Regions from separate parts of the Paenibacillus sp. Lou8.1 genome, predicted to be linked through region 1. Evidence: riboswitches for the same ligand, from Rfam matches in the RefSeq annotation. Region 1 holds a riboswitch; the other holds the start of a gene.

Region 1 (6,072 bases):
TCGCTGATCATCAATTCCTTCAAGGCTTGCACAAAAAGAGTCGGCAGGTTGTTGTACTGCGATTTTTTAATCCCAAAAAGCGTGATGCTTAAGCGGGATATATCATGCATAAACACTATATTTTTTCTTCGATTCAGTAAAAACAAGCTGGCATGCCAACTATTCAAAGGCGGATAAATATCAACTTGAAGTGGTTCAGTCTCCCATTCCTTCAGCAGTTTTTGTGTTCCTCGTATGACAAACATCGTCGCTCTCCTTTATTGACGGTCCTGTACCGCAGCGTGATTCGACATACCCAATCTCTCATATAAGGCATGTCCCGGATATCATAACACCGTATTCCAAACATCGGATTATAAACTCTTTCAGTATAATATAGGGGAATCATAGATTACCAGACACATTAATTTTCTCTTTGGATATTTATTATGGAAATCCCCTCCACTGCTCTATATAATTCAGGTACAGTTCGTCACGCGAGCTTAATCTAAAAATTAGGGGTGTTCCACACCTATGTCACAGCATATTTTACTAATTGAAGACGATCTATCCATTGCCGAAATGCTACTCAAAGCACTCAGCAAGGAAGGCTACAATTTAACTACCGCCTATGATGGGGAAGAGGGGCTTCTTGCCTTTGAACGTCATACCTATGATCTGGTACTGGTGGATTTGATGATGCCGAAGGTGGACGGTATGGAGGTGATCCGCCGGATTCGTACCCACAGCGCCGTGCCGATTCTGATTATGTCAGCCAAGGACAGCGACGTGGATAAAGCGCTTGGACTGGGCTTTGGGGCAGACGATTATGTTGCCAAACCTTTTTCAATGCTGGAAATGACGGCTCGTATTCAGTCCGCGATCCGCAGATCGACTACATATGCCCGTCAGCAACAACAGGAGGAACAGCCTCAAGCACAAGTTTTGACCTACGGCAGTCTGCGCATTGATTTTGATCATTTTACAGTCATACGCAATGAAAATGAAATTCAGCTAACAGCCAAAGAGTCCGATATTTTGAAGCTATTTGTAGCCAATCCGAACCGGGTATTTACAAAAGCACAATTATACGGATTTATTTGGAAAGACGATTATATGGGCGACGAGAACGTGATTAACGTCCATATTCGCCGCCTGCGTGAGAAAATCGAAGAAGATCCCTCTCATCCTGTTCACATTAAAACGCTATGGGGCATTGGCTACAAATGGGAGAATGGCTGATATGAACATCGAAAACATTTCTGAATGGATTGTCGGCCTCATCATGTCAGTCGTTATAGTATGGCTTTGGCGGGAGCGTATGGCCTATAAGCGCAAAATAAAGGATATCCGAACCCTACTAGAGCGGATTGTGACGGTGAATCATGCGGAAAAGCTGCTATATGTCACAGGTGACGTTGAACTGCAACGACTCATGACGGAAATTAATCGACTGCTGGACTTGAATCTCAGAGTGTCTGCGGATTACAACCGTAGCCAAATCGCCATGCGCAAAATGATTTCGAACATTTCCCACGATCTCAAGACACCGCTTACGGTTGTGCTTGGATATGCCGAGATGCTGGATGGCGATCCGACTATTTTGCCAGAAGAACGTATAAAGCTGCTATCCAAAATTCATCAAAAGACAAGCGAAGCGATTGAGCTGATCGGCAGCTTTTTTAGCTTGGCGAAGCTGGAGGCTAATGATACGGATATTCCGTTGACTCGACTGGAAGTGGGAGAACTGTGCAGACGCAGCATTTTGGAGTTTTATGACCTGCTGACCGCACAGGGATTTACTGTGCATATTGAGATCCCGGAGCACCCCATTCATGCCTTGGGGAACGAAGGAGCGATTGGACGGGTGCTGAACAATCTGATCTCGAATGCCATTCGTTATGGGGCAGATGGACGGACGCTGGGGCTGGCTCTATTGGAACAGCAGGATACAGTGCGTATAGAGGTATGGGATCGTGGCAAAGGCATACAGGAATCTGAGCAAGATAAAGTTTTTGAACGCATGTACACACTGGAGGACTCCCGTAATAAGGCGGTACAAGGCAGCGGACTGGGCCTTACGATTGCCAAACGCCTGGTTGAAACGATGAACGGAGAAATTCAATTGACTAGTAGACCTTATGAGCGGACAGTCTTCTCTTTTACATTGAAGAAAATCAACTATTAATCGAACTCAGCATTTTGCATAATTCGATTTGTGCTCAACTTAATAAATTTGTAAGAATCACGAAAGAAAAATGAACATTTCGCCCTTTATCCTTGAATTATCAGCAGTATACGAAGGGAGAACATCCATGACTTACGTAATACGTACACATCAGTTGACCAAGGCCCTGAAGGGCAATGAAATTGTAGCGGGAGTCAGTATGAATGTGCGCAAGGGAGAAACCTATGGCTTTCTCGGCCCTAACGGGGCAGGCAAGACAACGATGATGAAAATGATTACGAATTTACTCAAGCCGACTTCGGGTGAAATTGAATTATTCGGTGAGAAATTAACGCCAAAATCGTATCATCTGCTCGGACGGATGGGTTCGATTATTGAATACCCGATTTTTTATGACAGACTGACGGCACAGCAAAATCTCGAACTTCATTGTGAATACATGGGCTACTATAATAAGCAGGCGGTTCGGGATGCCCTGGAATTAGTGAATTTGCGAAATGCGGATGACAAGCCGGTAAAGGATTTTTCGCTGGGAATGAAGCAACGTCTTGGGATTGCCCGCGCTATCGCGACTAAGCCAGAGCTACTCATTTTGGATGAACCCATTAATGGTCTGGACCCAGTGGGAATCAAGGAAATCCGCCAACTATTCCACATGCTATGCAAGGAATATGGGATGACTCTGCTCGTGTCCAGTCATATTTTAGCGGAAATAGAGCAGATTGCGGATACGGTAGGCGTGATTAATCACGGACGACTGATTGAGGAAGTATCGATGGAGCAGGTGCGGGAAACCAATACGGAATATATCGAATTTACGACCAACGATTGTAAAAAAGCGACCTATGTCCTCTCCCATCATCTGAATCTGAATAATATAAAGGTACTAAATGAACAGAGTATACGTATTTACGATTCAAATGTACCACAGAAACAAATTACGAAAACACTCATTTTAAATGATATAGAGGTGGATTCCATTCATCAGAAAAGCAGCACGCTGGAAGACTACTTTTTGCGCCTGTTAAACGGAGGTGATCTCCATGCTTAAATTGATGCAGTTGGAGCTGAAAAAATTTCATCTCGCGGGTTATATCCGTTCAGCACTGATCGCCAATGCATGCATTCTTGGGCTGCTCTGTATTATCGCGCTGGACAGTCAAAGTGAAGGAATACCCGAATTCACACAATACACCCAACTCTTGGATCTAATAGACAATTTTGTGAGAGCAACATTTATTGTATTTTCCTCCGTTTTGCTATGCCGCTTTATCGTCGGAGAATTTAAATCCAAATCGATTACAATCTTGTTCATGTATCCGATTCACCGTCAAAAGCTGATGATCGCCAAGCTCTTGGTTGTGCTGCTATTTACGTTCTTGTCTATTATTATTTCGGAAATAATCATTACGGCTGCTATTCATCTGCTCAACCAGTTTGTCTTGATTGTACCGGATAACCTTACTCTTTCCATACTGGGCCAACAATCAGCACGGACGCTGATCAATGCCGTTGCTGCCAGCTTTATGGGATTGGTTCCGCTGTATATGGGGATGCGAAGATACTCTGTACCCACCACCATTGTGACCTCAATCCTGATTGTAGCATTGCTTTTCTCCAATAATAACGGCGCTACACTTAGCTCCATAGCCCCCGTGCAAATTGGCTTCTCTCTGCTAGGAATGCTTGTGGCTTATGCGGCGATTCGACGTATTGAGTATAAGGATATTACCTCGTAATATGTAATTTCGTAGAGCGCTTTCAAAAAAAAGATGAAAATCATTGTTAGATATACACACATTTTTCACTGGACTTCATTCTAAAACAGGTATATCCTATAGGAGAAATTAAAAACGGAATAAGGATCTTCGGGGTAGGGTGAGATTCCCAACCGGCGGTATGGCTCATGGAGCTAAGCCCGCGACTCTGTATCTGGCAACAGGATACGGACTGATTTGGTGAGATGCCAAAGCCGACGGTAAAGTCCGGATGGAAGAAGATCGAAATATCAACATGCCGCGAAGTGGATGAATACTGCGTTATTAGTTTTGCAGCAACTTCATTTAACTTGCATAAAGCGGCAAGTTTATTTGATCAACCCCCGTCTTGCATGGCCTTTCGCCATGGACGGGGGTTTTTGTGCCACCGGTCCTGTATTCGCAAGGAGCTAATTGAGTATGAGTCAATCTTCTACTGTACTAACATCCAAAGGTTTTGATCGTAGCTCCCACATGAAAAGCGGTTTTTGGCTGGTCGCAATTGGAGCAGCCTTGTGGGGCGCAGACCCGCTTTTTCGTATTATTTTGCTAAAGTCATTTACTTCAACACAAATTGTACTTATGGAGCATGTGCTGCTCTTCCTCGCTCTGACACCGATGCTGTGGAAGCATCGTGAGGAACTCAAAGCGGTACGGCTTCGTCAAGTTTTCGCTATTTTATTCGTCTCGTGGGGCGGCTCGGCTCTGGCCAGCGTGATTTTCACTATGGCACTCAGCAATGGTGATTTGAATGCTGTACTCTTACTCCAGAAGCTTCAACCCTTGGTCGCTATTGTTCTAGCCCGTATTATTTTGAAGGAAATGTTGCCGCGTCATTTTGGAGTATTAATTGTCGTTGCTCTGTTCGGGACGTATCTTCTGACCTTCGGTTGGTCGCTCCCCTTCGGACATGTTCGTGATTTTGTTCAGGTTGGTAGTCTGCTTGCACTCGGTGCAGCAGTTCTGTGGGGCGGTTCGACAGTCATGGGAAGTTACTTGCTTCGTTCAATGAAATATGAAACAGTAACCTCCCTCCGCTTCATGGTGGCGCTCCCTCTGCTGATTGTCCTCACCTCTGTAGAGCATGCGCCATGGAATATGCCTGCCGGTACATGGGCGGGCGCAGCTGTGATTATCAATCTGCTATTGCAGGCATTGCTTCCGGGCCTTCTCAGCTTGCTGCTGTATTACAAAGGCTTAAGTACGACCAAAGCGTCTTATGCTACGATGGCAGAACTGAGCTTTCCCATGGTTGGTGTCGTGATTAACTGGATCGCATTTCAGCAAATTGTCACTGTAGCGCAACTGACTGGTTTTATGCTCATCTGGATTACGCTCTTTATGATTTCACGTCAGCAAAAAAATTAACAGTTCAACGTCCCTTTCATGACTCACCCAAGCCAAATCGTGAAGATGCTTTTGCATCTCCGATTTGGCTTTTTTATGTATTCGTATTCATATAAAATATAGTTCTTTAGACCCATCTTTCAGAAAAAGTGTCTAAAACATGTAATTATTCTTCGTTTCTCAAAGATTACATCTATAAAATTAGTCGGTTTCTGTCGAATAAAACAATGTAGTGATTATCAGACACAGAGGAGCAAGAACTATGACTAAAACAAAACAAACAGTTCCGTGGTGGAACAGGTTTCTCAAGCAGTTTTATTTAATGAGGACAAGATTAATAATATCTTTTTTGGCTGTGTTATTGATTCCGAGCGTACTTATCGGGTACTTTTCCTATCAGGGGGCTACAACACAACTCAGTCAGCAAATGGGCGGTTCCGTATACACGAATCTGTATCTGATCCGGAGCAATGTCAATCAGTATGTAGCGCCCATTATGAAAGACCTGGACGTGCTTACCACTGAAATCAATTCTGATTCCATTGGTACCAACCAAGAGGCCCTTCAGAAAAAGTTGGATGTCATCGTCAAGGCTCATCCCGAGCTAGATGCCGCGCTTCTCGGTAATGCGAAAGGGCAATACATACGTTCACCGAAAAAACAGGAGGCCGATTATGACCCCCGGGAGAGAAAATGGTACAAAAATGCGATGCTGGAAAAGGGCAAAGTATTCGTCGGTGTTCCAGTTGCCAGCGTCACGACAGGGAATTTAGTCGTTAATATATCGGGAACGCTGGAGGA
Region 2 (6,072 bases), on a different contig from region 1:
AGGAGGGCGTGCGTAATGGCAAAACTGGAGGAAGAACTCAAACAGACAGGCGCCGCGCAAGTGACAACGTTCGAATCCGGTAATGAAATGGCAGCTACGGCGGCTGCGCAGATTAATTATCATATGATGGGATATTTCCCGATTACTCCATCTACTGAGGTAGCGCAGTATTTGGATCAGATGAGAACGAGAGGTCAGCATAATATTAAGCTGGTTGCAGCAGACGGAGAACACGGATCGGCAGGGATTTGTTATGGAGCTGCCGCAGCGGGAGCGAGGGTTGTGAACGCCACTAGTTCGCAAGGTTTCCTGTACATGCTGGAGCAGTTACCTGTTCAGTCAGGTACCCGTTTTCCAATGGTTATGAATCTGGTGACACGAGCTGTCAGTGGTCCCCTGGATATTCGCGGGGATCATTCGGATCTGTACTATGGTTTGAATACAGGCTGGGTCATTTTGACGGCAAGTACACCACAGGCTGTGTATGATATGAACATCATGGCACTAAAAATCGCAGAGCATAGCGATGTTCGGCTACCTGTAATGGTTGCATATGACGGTTTTTATACGTCCCATCAAAAACGTAAAGTGCAATATTTTGCAGATGCTGAGACCGTGCGCGGTTTTGTAGGTCCTAACCCGAACTTAAATTATCCGAATATTACTGATTTTGATCATCCTGTTACCGTAGGTGCGCATATGAACGGTGATGACCTGACGAATAATCATGTTCAGCTGTCCGAAGCACTGAAGCTGTCAGAAGGAGTATATGAGCAGGTAGCAGCAGAATATGCCGCTTTATCCGGTCGGGAATACCCGATTTTAGATCTGTATCAAATGGAGGATGCTGAGGTCGCGGTATTCTTGTTGAATTCGGCGGCTGAATCGGCTAAGGATGTGGCGGATCAACTCCGTGCGCGCGGAATTAAAGCTGGTGTGATACGTCCGAATATCATCCGACCGTTCCCAGCCGCACAACTGCGGGAAGCCTTACGTGATGTCAAGGCGCTGCTGGTAGGTGAACGTGCAGACTCGTATGGGGCAGACGGCGGGAATTTAACGCATGAAATTAAGGCGGCCTTGCAGGAGGACCCACTGAATCGGACACTCGTGTTGAGCCGTATTTTTGGCTTGGGCGGCAAGGATTTTTATGCGGAAGATGCAGAGGCGTTCTTCCAGCTTGCGATTGAGGCGGCAGAGGCCGGACGAGCGGAGAAGCCCTTTGATTATTACGGTATTAATCCGGGTTCACCGGACAAGGTGATGCCGCAAGTTATGCAGCCGCCACGTGGCAATGCATACCGTACGGGCCTGATTCAGGTTACGCCGGACGAGGCGACCGGGAAGCTCAAAGTCAAGGTGCCACCCCTGCGGTCGTTGACAACCAAACCACGCCGTCTTACACCAGGTCACGGGGCTTGCCCAGGATGTGGGGCATTGTCTGCGCTGGAACTGTTTTTCAAAGGTATTGAAGGGGATATTGTCGTGTTGTTCCAGACAGGCTGCGTTTATGTGACGACGACAGGGTATCCATATACATCACACAAACAACCGATGATCCACAATCTTTTTCAAAACGGGGCCGCTACACTTTCAGGAGCGCTGGAAGCTTATATGGAAATGAAGCGCCGTAATGAAATTGAAATGTCGGACGATCCGACCTTTATCATGATCAGTGGTGACGGTGGGATGGATATAGGTATGGGTTCTGCGATTGGTGCGGCTCTGCGTAATCATAAGCTGATCATGCTGGAATATGATAACGAAGGGTACATGAATACAGGTTCACAGCAATCATACTCCACTCCGGTTGGTCACATGACCAGTACGTCGGGTGTAGGGAAAATGCAAAAAGGAAAGCAAGGACATCACAAGGATACCGTACAAATCATGGCTGCTTGTAACATTCCGTATGCTTTTACAGCAGCTGAAAGTCATCCGCAGGATATGCTGCGCAAAGCAGCCAAGGCTCAATGGTATGCGAACAACGTGGGTACGGCCTATGGTAAGATCCTGTGCGCCTGCCCGCTGAATTGGAAATCTGATGACAGACTGGGCACCAGCATTGTGGGCGCTGCAGTCGAGTCTTGTTTCTTTCCTTTGTACGAAATAGAGCAAGGCAGTACGACAATTACGTACAATCCGGAAGACAAGGGAAAACGGATTCCAGCTGCTGAATGGTTGAAATTAATGGGTAAAACGAAGCATCTTCTCAAGGAGGAGGCTACGCTGGCTACCTTTGAGCAGGAGATTGAGCGTCGCTGGACTATCCTGAAAAAGAAACATGAAATTTCAGAGCTATAATTACGTTTTTTGCATAATCATCGATTAACATTGTTAGCCGCTGTTACTGTAGTGGTTCAATCAAGATTCTTTGCGTTTATTGCGCAAAGAATCTTTTTTGTCGTTTATGGGTTGAAGCATAAAAAAACAGGTAATGATTTCCGATATAGGAGTGGAGGCCTATAAGAGGCACGTTAAAAAGTTTTCTTCTGAATTTTAAGATGCAATGAGGTGCAGGTAATGATTAAGCTGAATACAGTTGAAATAATCGAAATTATAAAGAAGCAGATCCCTAAGGTTATGAACATCCAGCCAGTGGAGCTAAAGTTTACGGATGATTTTGGACGGGCATCGTTGGCAGCGACAGAACACAAATTCACGCTGACGAACCAGCATTATTCTGCCAAGGTGATGGATTGCGTGTTAGAAACACAGGTACGCCCCATTTTAATGTGCGAAATTATTTATTTTCTGAAATGCGAGTTTATTGACGGACATGTTGATGTGCGACTGGATTATGAAGCAAGTTCTGAGGAAGGACGGGGACCGGTTGCTTCAGCCGTAATTACCTTTGATCATGCAACAGAGTTGGGAGTCGAGGAACTGGCCGATCTGATTGACTTGGCGCTTCATATGAATGATAAAACCTGGTTTGAAGAACTCTCCAGCCAATATGTCAAAACCAAAGCAGGAGCTTCTATTAGATAACTTGCTTTTTTTAGAAGTCGGTGCTAATATACGTAACAAGTTTAATGTTAATTCAATTAAATAAGAGCAAGATCCTTCGGGGCGGGGCGAAATTCCCCACCGGCGGTGATGACATGTTTGTGGACCGTTTTTGTGAGAAACAGCATGGCTTAGTCCGTGACCCGGATGCTGAATGATCGGCAGAAGGTGGACCTGGTGCAAATCCGGGACCGACAGTATAGTCTGGATGGGAGAAGGATACGAAGCGCATGTGCATGACGTGACATGTGCCGATTTTTAGCATACCCAATTGTGCGTACGGCTTATTTCGTTGTAGGACAGCATCGGGCGATAGCTTGCTTAAGCTTTCTTTTTGATGGTGTTCAGAGCGTATTTGGTTGTATCCTCAGTCATGCTTTCTATTGGCAAACCTATGATTTCATGTCGTCTTAAGATGCATATGAACTGCGCTTGTATACTACAAATGTGACTCTCATCACCCCCATGACGGATTGAATCCGAACTGGGGGTTTTTTGCGCTTATAGCTGATGAATTAGGGATAAACTGAAATGTAGTGGAAAGGAGTGAAGGCATGTTTACCGGATTGGTCGAGGAAGTGGGTCGCATTCAAACTATTTCCAAAAGCGGTGAAGCGATGGTGCTGGGGATTTCGGGTTCCGTGGTGTTGGGCGATTTGAAAATAGGAGACAGTGTCTCAGTGAATGGCGTTTGCCTGACGGCGATACAGATCGGTACGAAAGACTTTAAGGTTGATGTGATGCCGGAAACCTTTCGCAGCAGTAATCTGAAAGAGTTGAGATCAGGCAGCCGAGTCAACCTGGAGCGAGCGATGGCGGCGAGCGGAAGGTTCGGAGGACATATCGTGCAAGGACATGTGGACGGGACGGGAACGATTCGCGGGGTAACATCAGATCAGAATGCAGTTGTGTTCGAAATTGAGCCTAAAAATAAAACATTATTTAAATATATTCTTCTCAAAGGGTCAATCACAATTGATGGTATCAGCCTCACAGTCGCACAGCGTACGAGAGATACCTTTGCCGTATCCATTATTCCCCACACCTTATCCGAAACGGCCTTACAAGCCAAACGTGAGGGAGATACCGTCAATATCGAATGCGATATTTTGGGCAAATATGTAGAACAGCTTTTAAATTACAGAGGTGCAGCGGAGGCGGAGATAGTAGAAGAAGCTCCTCTCAGTTTGGACTATTTGGCGAAACACGGCTTTGCCTGATATTGAAGGGTAAGCCTGTTTAGAAGCATTCGTGGCACAAGACATAAGGAGGAAAGTGTTATGGATAGAGGTAGCCAAACAAGTGCAATGGCAAACGTCATAGAGCATGGCGAGTTGGAACATGACGAAGAGATTCGTTTGGATTCCATCGAAGCAGCGTTGGAGGACTTAAAAAACGGTAAAGTCGTTATTGTAGTGGATGATGAACAGCGCGAAAATGAAGGCGATTTTATCGCTTTGGCTGAAAAAGCGTCGCCTGAGGTCATTAATTTCATGATTACAGAGGGTCGCGGGTTGGTCTGTGTGCCAATCACACGACAAAGAGCCGAGGCCTTGGAATTGCATCCTATGGTAGAGCAAAATACAGATTTCCACGGTACTGCCTTTACGGTATCGGTAGATCATATGAAGACAACAACGGGTATTTCAGCGGCCGAGCGCTCCTTGACTGTACGCGCCTTGGCAGACGAAGCAGTCACAGGCAGTGATTTCCGCAAGCCTGGTCACATGTTTCCGCTGATTGCTCGCGATGGTGGTGTCTTGCAGCGTGCTGGTCACACTGAAGCGGCTGTTGATCTGGCCCGACTCAGTGGCTTCAAGCCTGCTGGGGTCATTTGCGAAATTATAAAGGAAGATGGCTCAATGGCCCGCCTGCCTGATCTGGCAGTGGTCGCCAAGCGACATCAATTGAAGCTGATCAGTATTCAGCATTTGGTGGACTACCGTCGTCGTTTGTCATTGTAAAAATACATCTTGGTTCCAAGTAAATCTGAAGTATTGTCCGAAGTCCCTAAATAATTAAACTAAGAGAGGTTGATTAAACATGGCACGTTTTCTAGAAGGTAATCTCATATCGAACGGTTTAAAATATGGTATTGTGGTAGGCAGATTTAATGAGTTTATTACGACCAAGCTGTTAAGCGGCGCAATTGACGCACTTCAACGACATGGTGCACAGGAAGATGAAATTGATGTAGCCTGGGTACCGGGTGCATTTGAAATTTCACTGATTGCACAAAAAATGGCTGCAAGCGGCAAATATGATGCCGTAATTACGCTGGGTACGGTCATCCGTGGTTCTACTTCACATTATGATATCGTCTGCAATGAAGTGGCCAAGGGTGTGGCAGCGAGCAGCCTGAAAACGGGAGTGCCCGTTATTTTTGGTGTAGTGACTACAGAAAACATTGAACAGGCTATTGAACGAGCAGGTACAAAGGCTGGTAATAAAGGTTGGGATTCTGCACTGGCTGCGATTGAAATGGCCAATCTCGGCAAGCAATTTTAATGATAGGAATAGCTGAATAGAACGCTATAAACTGCAAGGTGAAAAAGGGATTGGATTGTTAAGCAAGGCGATGACGTATATACTACAGAAAGAGGGATTGATAACGTAGAGCATAAGTGCTATAGGGAAAGGTATTGTTGAATGATGATTGGAGTAAGGCAGGGGGAAGCACATTGACAGTCGTAAATTACAAGCTGGAAACATTCGAGGGTCCGCTGGATCTACTGTTGCATCTGATTGATAAAGCCGAGATCGACATTCAGGATATCCCGATTAGCGATATTACTGATCAGTATATGGCTTTTTTGCACAGTATGCAGGAGCTGGAACTGGACATTACGAGCGAGTTTCTGGTGATGGCGGCGACGCTCTTATCTATTAAGAGTAAATTGTTGCTTCCCAAGCCACCTGTGATGGAATATGACGATTTGGATTTTTATGAGGAAGAGGATTATGATCCACGTGAGGAACTGGTCCGCAAGCTGGTGGAGTATCGTAAATATAAAGGGATTGCTCGCCATCTAAGTGAACGTGAGTGGGAGCGGAGTCTAATTT

Evidence for each region. A riboswitch is a leader RNA that binds a small molecule or an ion and turns the genes downstream of it on or off. The one in region 1 is predicted to bind FMN.
Region 2: another riboswitch for FMN. It lies ahead of ribE (riboflavin synthase); the one in region 1 lies ahead of NLX78_RS22435 (DMT family transporter).

What each region holds. Positions count from the first base shown of each region.
Region 1 is NZ_JANAVN010000018.1:24,761-30,832, reverse strand. Features, by position in the region: gene NLX78_RS22460 (DUF6933 domain-containing protein) at 1-245, opposite strand, end outside; gene NLX78_RS22455 (response regulator transcription factor) at 514-1,221, shown strand; gene NLX78_RS22450 (sensor histidine kinase) at 1,223-2,167, shown strand; gene NLX78_RS22445 (ABC transporter ATP-binding protein) at 2,295-3,218, shown strand; gene NLX78_RS22440 (hypothetical protein) at 3,211-3,906, shown strand; FMN riboswitch at 4,028-4,172, shown strand; gene NLX78_RS22435 (DMT family transporter) at 4,345-5,292, shown strand; gene NLX78_RS22430 (methyl-accepting chemotaxis protein) at 5,534-6,072, shown strand, end outside.
Region 2 is NZ_JANAVN010000016.1:31,439-37,510, forward strand. Features, by position in the region: gene NLX78_RS21125 (2-oxoacid:acceptor oxidoreductase family protein) at 1-16, shown strand, start outside; gene NLX78_RS21130 (thiamine pyrophosphate-dependent enzyme) at 16-2,304, shown strand; gene NLX78_RS21135 (IDEAL domain-containing protein) at 2,524-2,991, shown strand; FMN riboswitch at 3,060-3,233, shown strand; gene ribE (riboflavin synthase) at 3,564-4,229, shown strand; gene ribB (3,4-dihydroxy-2-butanone-4-phosphate synthase) at 4,290-4,973, shown strand; gene ribH (6,7-dimethyl-8-ribityllumazine synthase) at 5,053-5,517, shown strand; gene NLX78_RS21155 (segregation and condensation protein A) at 5,691-6,072, shown strand, end outside.